3 regions of the Bacillus sp. LQ01 genome follow, and region 3 is predicted to be linked to each of the others. Evidence: riboswitches for the same ligand, from Rfam matches in the RefSeq annotation. Region 3 holds a riboswitch; each other region holds the start of a gene.
The links. A riboswitch is a leader RNA that binds a small molecule or an ion and turns the genes downstream of it on or off. The one in region 3 is predicted to bind S-adenosylmethionine.
Positions count from the first base shown of each region.

Region 1: linked by a shared signal. The riboswitch ahead of AC22L0_RS23625 (methionine ABC transporter ATP-binding protein) and the one ahead of AC22L0_RS09415 (ECF-type riboflavin transporter substrate-binding protein) in region 3 are both predicted to bind S-adenosylmethionine.
Region 2: linked by a shared signal. The riboswitch ahead of AC22L0_RS23875 (cyclase family protein) and the one ahead of AC22L0_RS09415 (ECF-type riboflavin transporter substrate-binding protein) in region 3 are both predicted to bind S-adenosylmethionine.

Region 1 is NZ_JBYEZL010000004.1:24,433-27,715, forward strand. It holds gene pruA (L-glutamate gamma-semialdehyde dehydrogenase) at 1-643, shown strand, start outside; partial or broken gene AC22L0_RS23620 (cysteine hydrolase family protein) at 894-1,459, opposite strand; SAM riboswitch class I at 1,703-1,808, shown strand; gene AC22L0_RS23625 (methionine ABC transporter ATP-binding protein) at 1,932-2,951, shown strand; gene AC22L0_RS23630 (methionine ABC transporter permease) at 2,941-3,283, shown strand, end outside.
Region 2 is NZ_JBYEZL010000004.1:75,687-78,969, reverse strand. It holds gene AC22L0_RS23885 (nucleotidyltransferase domain-containing protein) at 1-299, opposite strand, end outside; gene AC22L0_RS23880 (PRK06851 family protein) at 411-1,520, opposite strand; SAM riboswitch class I at 1,669-1,781, shown strand; gene AC22L0_RS23875 (cyclase family protein) at 1,867-2,499, shown strand; gene AC22L0_RS23870 (hypothetical protein) at 2,527-2,907, opposite strand; gene AC22L0_RS23865 (ATP-binding protein) at 3,136-3,283, opposite strand, start outside.
Region 3 is NZ_JBYEZL010000001.1:1,809,808-1,813,090, reverse strand. It holds gene AC22L0_RS09420 (ABC transporter ATP-binding protein) at 1-894, opposite strand, end outside; gene AC22L0_RS09415 (ECF-type riboflavin transporter substrate-binding protein) at 905-1,453, opposite strand; SAM riboswitch class I at 1,594-1,709, opposite strand; gene AC22L0_RS09410 (aspartate/glutamate racemase family protein) at 1,864-2,544, shown strand; gene AC22L0_RS09405 (macrolide family glycosyltransferase) at 2,636-3,283, opposite strand, start outside.

The DNA.
Region 1 (3,283 bases), on a different contig from region 3:
ATTAGCAGCTAAGTCTATCGTTGCATCAGCATTCGGATTCTCAGGACAAAAATGTTCTGCATGTTCTCGTGCAGTAATCCATGAAGATGTATACGATCACGTATTAAATCGTGCTGTTGAATTAACAAAAGAATTAACAGTTGCTAACCCAGCAGTATTAGGTACAAACATGGGTCCTGTTAATGACCAAGCTGCATTTGATAAAGTAATGAGCTATGTTGCAATTGGTAAAGAAGAAGGTAGAATCTTAGCAGGTGGCGAAGGAGACGATTCTAAAGGCTGGTTCATCCAACCAACAATCGTTGCTGACGTTGCAGAAGATGCTCGCTTAATGAAAGAAGAAATCTTCGGACCAGTAGTAGCATTCTGTAAAGCGAAAGACTTCGATCATGCACTTGCAATTGCAAACAATACGGAATACGGTTTAACAGGTGCTGTTATTACTAACAACCGTGACCATATTGAAAAAGCACGCGAAGACTTCCACGTTGGTAACTTATACTTCAACCGTGGATGTACTGGTGCAATCGTAGGTTACCAACCATTCGGTGGCTTTAACATGTCTGGTACAGACTCTAAAGCTGGTGGACCTGATTACTTAGCACTTCACATGCAAGCAAAAACTACTTCTGAAACTTTATAAGAAATAGTAGAGGAGCTCTTCACAGAATGTGAAGAGCTCCTTTTAAAATTGAACCCCCATATATTACCGTCGTTCGAAGAGAATGAGCTAAAACCTATTAATAGCGGGATAAACATGTAAACAGAAATAAAATAATGAGAAAAGTTGACTTATTAGTCATATTTTTTAGTATTCATTTTGAGAATTTCCTGTATAATACAATTTGAAAGAAAATCTATGGTTCGACAAGGAACACTCCTTTCGGTTTTGCTCACTGAAAGGAGTGTTTTTTTATGTAGCTAAAAATTCTTGCGTGCTTATTACATTTGCATATACGCCATTTAAACTAGCTAAAATTGTATTGTGAATATAAACAGCTGGTATAGTAGCGTTCTTAAAAGAAAGGTCTTTTGTAGCACAAGCGTCATGTATAACGGTACATTGAAAGCCAAAATCGAATGCAGCCCTTACTGTTGCATCGATACACATATGAGTCATCATCCCGCATACAACGACATGTTCAATATTAAAACGTTTTAATTGCTCTAGAAGATTAGTTTCTCGGAAGCTATTTGGATAATGTTTGACTATAACTGTTTCTTCTCTAAGTGGACGTACGCTTTCGTGAATATGTACACCTTCTGTATTAGGTAGGAAAAAAGTAGCGTCATCTTTTATAGCTACGTGTTGGATATGAAAAATAGGTTCGCTGTTTGTTCTAAATTGTTGTAATAACTGATTAGCATATTCGCTTGCTTCTACTGGATTACGCAATTCCATCTTTCCATTTGGAAAATAATCGTTTTGAATATCGACGAGTAAAAGAGCTGTTTTCATATATTTATCTTCCTCCGAGTTTCATATTCAAATAAATTTATTCAATTCGTAGAGAGGATTCTCCTGTTTAAAAATATGAGGAAGAAGAATTTTAAATAACCTTGAAAGTTACTATTTTTCAGATGAATATTCATCTGAAAATTTTAATAAAGGAATAATTAATATTTTTCTAAAAAATGTATTGACTCTTATTATTCTGAGTTCTATAATGAGAATTAATTAAACGACAATTAAATCGATACATTCTTATCCAGAGAGGTGGAGGGACTGGCCCTACGATACCTCAGCAACGGGTTTTTTAATACCGTGCTAACTCCAGCAAGCCATATAAAGGCTTGGAAGATGAGAAGATGTGAACGAGTACATATAAGTGCTCTCCTTCTTATCTTTATGGTTGATAAGAAGGAGGGCACTTTTTATTTTACCTCGAAAGCTCTGCTTCAAGTTTTTACAGCATATAGGAGGGAAAAAAATGATTTCTTTTACCAATGTAAGTAAAGTGTATGAATCAGCTGGCCAATCTGTTCATGCGGTGGAGGATGTAACATTATCAGTTGAGAAAGGCGAAATTTTTGGCATTATCGGTTTTAGTGGCGCTGGAAAGAGTACGTTATTACGCTTAGTAAATATGTTAGAGAGACCGACGGCAGGAACGATTTCAATAGATGATAAAGATATTACATCATTATCGACGAAAGAATTGCGTAAACTAAGACAAAGAATCGGAATGATTTTTCAAAGTTTTAATTTATTTAATTCAAGAACAGTATTTGGAAATATTGCTTATCCATTAAAGTTAGCGAAAGTACCAAAGAATGAGATAAAAGAAAGAGTAAATGAACTGCTGAAGTTTGTAGGGTTAGAAGATAAAGCAAACTATTATCCAGAGCAGCTATCAGGTGGGCAAAAGCAGCGTGTGGGCATTGCTAGAGCACTTGCGACATCGCCAGATATTCTTATATGTGATGAGGCAACATCAGCCTTAGATCCAGAAACGACGACAGAAATTCTAAACTTATTAAAGAAAGTAAATCGAGAATACAATTTAACAATTCTTCTTATTACACATGAAATGCATGTTGTGAAAGAAATTTGTCACCGTGTAGCTGTAATGGAGAAGGGGAAAGTTATTGAAGAAGGAAAACTGTTTGATGTTTTCACGCAACCAAAAACAAAGACGACTCAAAACTTTGTACGTTCTGTCATTAATGATCATTTACCGGAAAGTGTTCTAGCGAAAATTCAAAATGGTGGTCAAATTTATCGTCTAACATTTACTGGTGAGGAGACAGGACAGCCGGTACTATCATATATCGCAAAAAACTATAACGTCGATGTAAATGTACTGTACGGAAATATTATTGAACTTCAAAATGTGCTATTTGGAAATCTTCTTGTAGAGTTGCAAGGTGAGCAGAGGGAAATTCAAAAAGCATTACAACATCTAAGACTGCAAGTGCAGCTGAAGGAGGTAGAAGCTCATGCGAGTTGATTGGAGTATATTTTGGCCGCGCATACTAGATGCGACGGGGGATACCCTCTTAATGGTAATTGTAACCCTTATATTCGCTACAATTCTGGGTATACCTCTAGGTTTACTTTTGTATGTAACGAGAAAAGGAAACTTTTTAGAAAATAAATGGGTCTTTTCTATTCTTAACATCATAATTAATACAATTCGTCCGGTACCATTCATTATCTTTTTAGTAGCCTTAAGTCCACTAACAAGAAGTGTTATCGGAACGACGATTGGAACAGCAGCGGCAATTTTCCCGATGACGTTAGTCGCATCAATTGGTATTGCTAGAATGGTTGAAACAAACC
Region 2 (3,283 bases), on a different contig from region 3:
ATTGGTGATCGAATCCACTCAAGTAAAGCTGGGTTCGACTTCGCGAATAGTTGCAACGCCTTTTTAATATCCCAACCACTTATATCTAAATCATCACTAATTGGATATTCAATTACATCACGTTTGTCATGAATTGATAAATACCATTCTACCGGATGTATATAAACAAACCTAACATCATAATCGCTATCTTTCGATGGAAACCCCCAAGCACGACTCCCTGATTCCACCGCAAATAAAATTTTCACATCATTCTCTTTTTCAATTCTTTCTAACTCCAACTCGATTTTCTCTCTCATTTCATAACATCTCCATTTTTGGATTATTTCCTTGGAAATTCGACAATACACTATTAATTTTACTACATACTAAAAAAACTGTCAGAAATTACTGACAGCCTAATAAAACTTCTATTGTTGCTTTTCAATTACAGTAGCAGCAATTCGTTCAAACTCTTTTTGAATCTCCTCTTTATATGCATCTACTATTGAAAAATCCATAGCAGCAATATAAATTCGTTCTAATTTATCACGAACCGATTTTGCTTTCGCTAAGAAAGACATCGCCTCATTCATTTTTGCTTTATATTGAATGGAAACATCACGAATTTCCTTCGCATATTTCTCATCCGTCCCTGGCATAACAATAAGGGCATACATATCAATAATTTCATCACCTTCGCGACTTGGAAAATATTCATGTGGTGCGGTGCTATCAAAAATTGCAAAGCCTAATTCTCTTACGATAACCATATCAAGACTATTCGGGTCAAATCCGCAATGATATACTTCAACTTCAAACCCTTTTTCTTCAGCTGCCTTAGCTAACTTTTTAAGCATCGTTGATTTTCCAGAACCTGGGCGCCCTTTTATAAAATAACGATGTGGTAACCCTTCTGTTAAATTAGGAACAAAATCAACTGCTCCTTTCGGTGTAGCAGCTCCTAAAAAACGATGTTTTACAAGCGATTGTCTCCCGCTTTTATCTGCAAATAATTTCTGGATTAGCTGATCGGTTAGTTCATTTGCTTTATTAAAATCTATATTATCAATATATATCTTCTCCCACTCATCATGTATAAGCAATGCCTCTTTAAAACGTGCGTAAGCAGACTGAAAAGCTTTACTTGCTTCTGAAACAAATCTTTCAATTTCTAACTTCTGCTTCCTTAATTTATCTGAGTCCCAAGCAATTCCTAAATTTATATACTCTTCAACAACTCCTGGCATTTTGGGCTCAATTACATGTGGTGATGTCCCATCAACAATTCCTACTTTTAATTTTGGGATAATTACACCATCAACCGATTTATTGTCAGAAGAACAATGTAAAAATTCAATATCATATCCTTTTTCAACCCATTCACGACCGATGGCCTTTATTAAAGAAGATTTCCCCGTTCCTGGACCACCCTTTAAGATAAATAATCTGTCTAACCCTTTTAAATTCTCTTCATATAAATTATGAAATCCCCTAGCTGTATTACCACCAGCATAATAATTCAATACATTTCCTGTCACTGCACTCACTCCTTCGCAGCATTGTATTTACATAAGCTACAATATGCGCGTAGCTTTATTTGGGTGAATACCTATTTTGTATTGCACGCAAAAAGGAAATGAATTACAATTTAACTATCGGAAAATTCCGATTTCAAAATTAAATACTTCTTTATCAAGAGAGGCAGAGGGACCGGCCCTTTGAAGCCCAGCAACCTCAGTTTATACGAACTGAATAGGTGCTAATTCCTGCAAAATGCATTGCATTTTGGAAGATAAAACTCAACTAGCATGTAAAGCTCATCTTTCTTGATACTGAAGGATGAGCTTTTTATTATTTGAAAAACATATATTGGAGGTATGTAAAATGAAAGTAATTGATTTATCACAAACATTTGAAAATAATATGTCTCAATTTCCTGGAACACCTAAAATACAACTAGAAGCTGTTACAAGTGTTGAAGAATCAGGCTATCAAGTTACAGATTTTCATTCTGTCGTTCATGTTGGCACGCATTGTGATGCTCCTGCGCATTTTATTTCAGGCGCAACGACCATCGATCAATTACCGCTGGATCAATTTGTAGGTGAAGCTGTTCTTATTGATGTAACTCATGTACAAGAACGAAAACTACCTAAAGAAGTACTGCACGATGCTGATATAAAAGAAGGAGATATTGTTATTTTCCATTCCAATCTATCTACTAAATGGAACACGGAGGCGTATGAGAAAGAAGCTTTTTATCTTTCTGAAGAATTAGCCGAGGAACTAGTACAATTAAAAGTAAAATCTGTCGGTTTAGATTTTATTTCTCCTGATGAGGTAACGACAGAAACATCACCAATTCATCACATACTACTTGGGAATAATATTTATTTAATCGAAAACTTAACAAACTTAGATGCCATTCACACGAAACGTTTCTTCTTCTCAGCAGCACCTTTAAAAATTAAAGATAGCGACGGTGCTTTTGCAAGAGCATTTGCTGTAATTTTTTAAACAAACTATACAAAAAAGCAAAGATCATCATTGACCTTTGCTTCTATTTTTTTTATTTAAATTAAGAAAGAATTGCTCAACATGAGGACGTAACCAAGCTAAATAATCCTTCTCTTTCTTCTTTGTACAAGCTATTTCTTCCCCATCTACCATTTCAACAAGTTCTAGTTCTAACAGTTGCTTCGTGAATGCTAACATATTCACTTCTTCGGATGGATACTCTTCTTTTAATTTCTCCTCAATTTCCCCCAATAAAAAACCGTCACGCATCATTGCCAATGCATCAATCCAAAGTGGCGGCATTTCATATTTTTCTCCTGTAATTGTGTCTTTTACAGTATAATTCTTTTGCTCTTTTCGAAATTGAATCGTGTGTAAACATACAGTCGAATTTAATGTTAATTCCATCATACCACCTCTTTCATAATATCTGCATAGAAAAAAGGATGCGCGTGCACCCCTTCTTATCTTTTCATAACACTACTGAACCGTTACATGAGCAATCAATCTCATGTCGATATTTTCCTCCATTATAAACGAAGTATTTTATAAAAAAAACCCTTCTTGAAACATTTTATAAAATGTTTATATTTACACAACAAGAACACTTTTCTGAAAAATCTTTTCTCAAATACATTAAACGGTCGGCAGAAAAATTTCTACTTTCGTTCCTACTCCTAGACTACTTTGGATCGTGATACTCCCTTGATGTTCCTTAATAATTTTATATGTAATCATTAATCCAAGTCCTGTACCATTCTCCTTTGTTGTGTAAAACGCCTTG
Region 3 (3,283 bases):
TTCCTTGTTTTTAGTATTCCCTTTTAATATGACTTGTTTCTCCATCCACTCTTTTATAACATTGCTTACCTTTTCTTTTTGAAGGTTTTCCATTGGATATATTACGTCATTATTACTATCAAAATGTAATCTCTTTAATGCTTCGATGTAAATAGGCTCTCTTAAGCCGATACGTGGTAATATATTTGACGCTAAGATTTCTTTTGGTGTTCCTATCGCAATGACTTTACCTTCATCAATTAATATAACTTTGTCTAAATCCAGGTTTAAAATTTCTTCTATTCTATGTTCGATAATAACAATCGTTTTATTATATTGTTCATGTATATCTTTCATAAGTTTTATCGTATGTAAGGCGCTTAGTGGATCTAAATTAGCTAACGGTTCATCGAACAATAATATATCCGCATTTGTTGTTAATAAACCCGCTAGAGAAACTGTTTGCTTTTGACCTCCTGATAATTCATGTGGACTTTGTTTATGAAACGTATGCATCTTCACCTTTCTTAATGAGTCCGAAACAATCTTTTTCATGTCATCTTGCTTTACACATTCATTTTCTAAATAAAAAGCTACATCTTCTTCTACTGTCAGACCAATAAATTGAGCATCTTGATCTTGCAAAATTGTTCCTACCTGTTTACTTTGTTCAAAAATACTTCCTTCCCTCGGGTCTTTACCGGCAATTAAAACGTTACCTGTACTATTCCCTTCGTAAGAAAATGGGATTAGCCCATTTATACAATGAGCTAATGTCGACTTTCCTGAGCCACTTCGTCCAGCAATTAGCACTTTTTCCCCAGGGTATATATGAAAGGTAATATCACTTAAAGTAGGCTGCATAGCATGCCCATATTGAAAGGTGAATTGTTCAAACGAAATAATTGGTTGCATGTTAACATCCCTACTTTTCAATTTTTAAATGTGTATGTTTCTTATTGGATTTCGCCAAACCAATTGTAAGTGGCAATCCAAGTACTAAGAAAACGATGACATCGGAAATTGTTGCTCCTAATACTTGTATAACAATTTTGTCAAATGGTTCTCCCATCACAATAATATCGAATGCCCCAGCAAATATAATAGCAATGACAATACCAACTAACCCAGTAATTGCTAAATAAGAAATATCCCCCTTGTTAAATGACCCGTTTTTCACACTAAAACCAACTCTTTTTTGAATAAGCCCCATTGAAAAACCAATAATACCTGAACTAATAACCCAGCCCCACCAAATACCCCAGCCAGCAATCGTATCTGTTACGGTATGACCGATAAGTCCGATTAACAGTCCTGCCACTGGACCAAATAATGCTCCAAAAACAGTTAATATAGCTAATGCTGGTTTAATAAATGTATTCGGTGCAATAGAAAATCCCCAAAGTCCTAATATCCCGTATAATGCTGCTCCAATACCGATTGCTACTACTAACTTTGTTGATAATTTGTTCATGACAATTCCCCTCTCATATTAGTCAACTTTTATTACTCTATATTTAATTTAAAAATGAATTATGCATCGACACTCCCTTTCTATACAACAAAAAAATGACCTCTTACATAAGAGGTCATTTTCTTTCACGTTCAAGAATCCTCTTATCTTTCAAAAAACACATCGTGTCCTCTGCGGAATTAGCACCTTCCTATAAAATTGCATAGGGGTTGCTGAGGTTTCTTAGGGCCGTTCCCTCCACCTCTCTGGATAAGTATTAATTTGTAATTCGTATTATGGCACTAAAGAATGTAAATTTCAACACTTTTCTTACTATTTTTATTTTTTTGTTAAATAGATCATTTAAATCATTGTATTCTTATCGGAATTATGAAATAATAAATTCAAAATCGTTTCGGGAGGAATGCATTATGAAAGTTATTGGTTTGATTGGAGGATTAAGTTGGGAATCTACATCATTATACTATAAACATATTAATACACTTACACTCTCTCAATACGATCAAAATGCAAAGTTAGTTTTATATAGTATGGACTTTGGTGAAGTAACTACTTTATTACAAAATCATCAATATGAAGAAGTGAAAAATGAACTAGTTACAGTTGCAAAGAAAGTTGAAAAATCTGGGGCTGAATGTTTATTAATGTGTTCAAATACCGTACATCTATTTGCCGAGGAAGTAGAACAAGCAATATCTATCCCGCTTCTTCACATTGGTGATGTAAGTGCTAAAGAAATGGTAGAACAGAGTATAAAGCGTATCGGACTATTAGGAACAAAACAAACGATGGAGCAAGATTTCTATAAATCACGATTAGCGAAATATAACATTGAGACAATTATCCCAAATGAAGAGGAAAGAACCTTTATCCACCATGTCATATTAGATGAATTAAGTAGAGGGATCATTTCAGAAACATCTAAAGAAAAGTTATTACAAATTACAAAATCATTAATTCAAAACGGCGCTGAAGGTATATTATTAGGCTGTACTGAAATACCTTTACTTATCTCCCAAAATGATCTTACTGTTCCCGTTTTTGATACTGCTTTTTTACACGCAAATACTGCTGTGCAATTTGCTGGATAAGAATATACAAGCATAAAGGTGAGAACCTCTATGCTTGTATACAGTTACGACTATTTATCCCGCTATTTATGGGTAGTAAAATCCCTACCGATTAAAGTTTTACTTTATTTAAAAGAGATTCAATAACTGCAATTGCTTCTTTTGAACCACCACATTCTAAAAAGCTATCATTAAGTTTTCTTATACCATGTTTATACTTTTCATTTGAAAGAACATCTGTTACGGCCTCTTTTAAAGTGTGCACATTAACATGTTCTTTCAATAGTCTATGTGCCGCTTCAAGCTCAGTTAATCTTTGCGCTATCATTGGCTGGTCTTTATCATGCGGTATTATTACAAATGGGACATTATAATGAATGGCATCGTGTACGCTATTCATACCGCCATGTGTAATAAAAACATCTGCTTCATTTAATATTTCTGATTGAGGTACATATGGAGCAATTATAAAATTATCTGGTGCTTTCTTAATTTTAGAAATATCATTTCTATCACCAATTGCCATTACAACTATCCCATCAAAATCTGAAAAAGTATCAATACAAGTATTAAAGAATGGTTCGAGTCCTTCAAGCAGTGTTCCCATTGAAATATAAATAACTTTCTTTTCTTTAAGTGATTCCAGTGGAAACTTTATATTTGTTTTACGCTTTGAAATACTCGGTCCAATAAAAATGTTATTTTCTCCGAACGATTCGTTATTAGGTTGGAAATAGCGACTTGTGTATACGAGACAAAC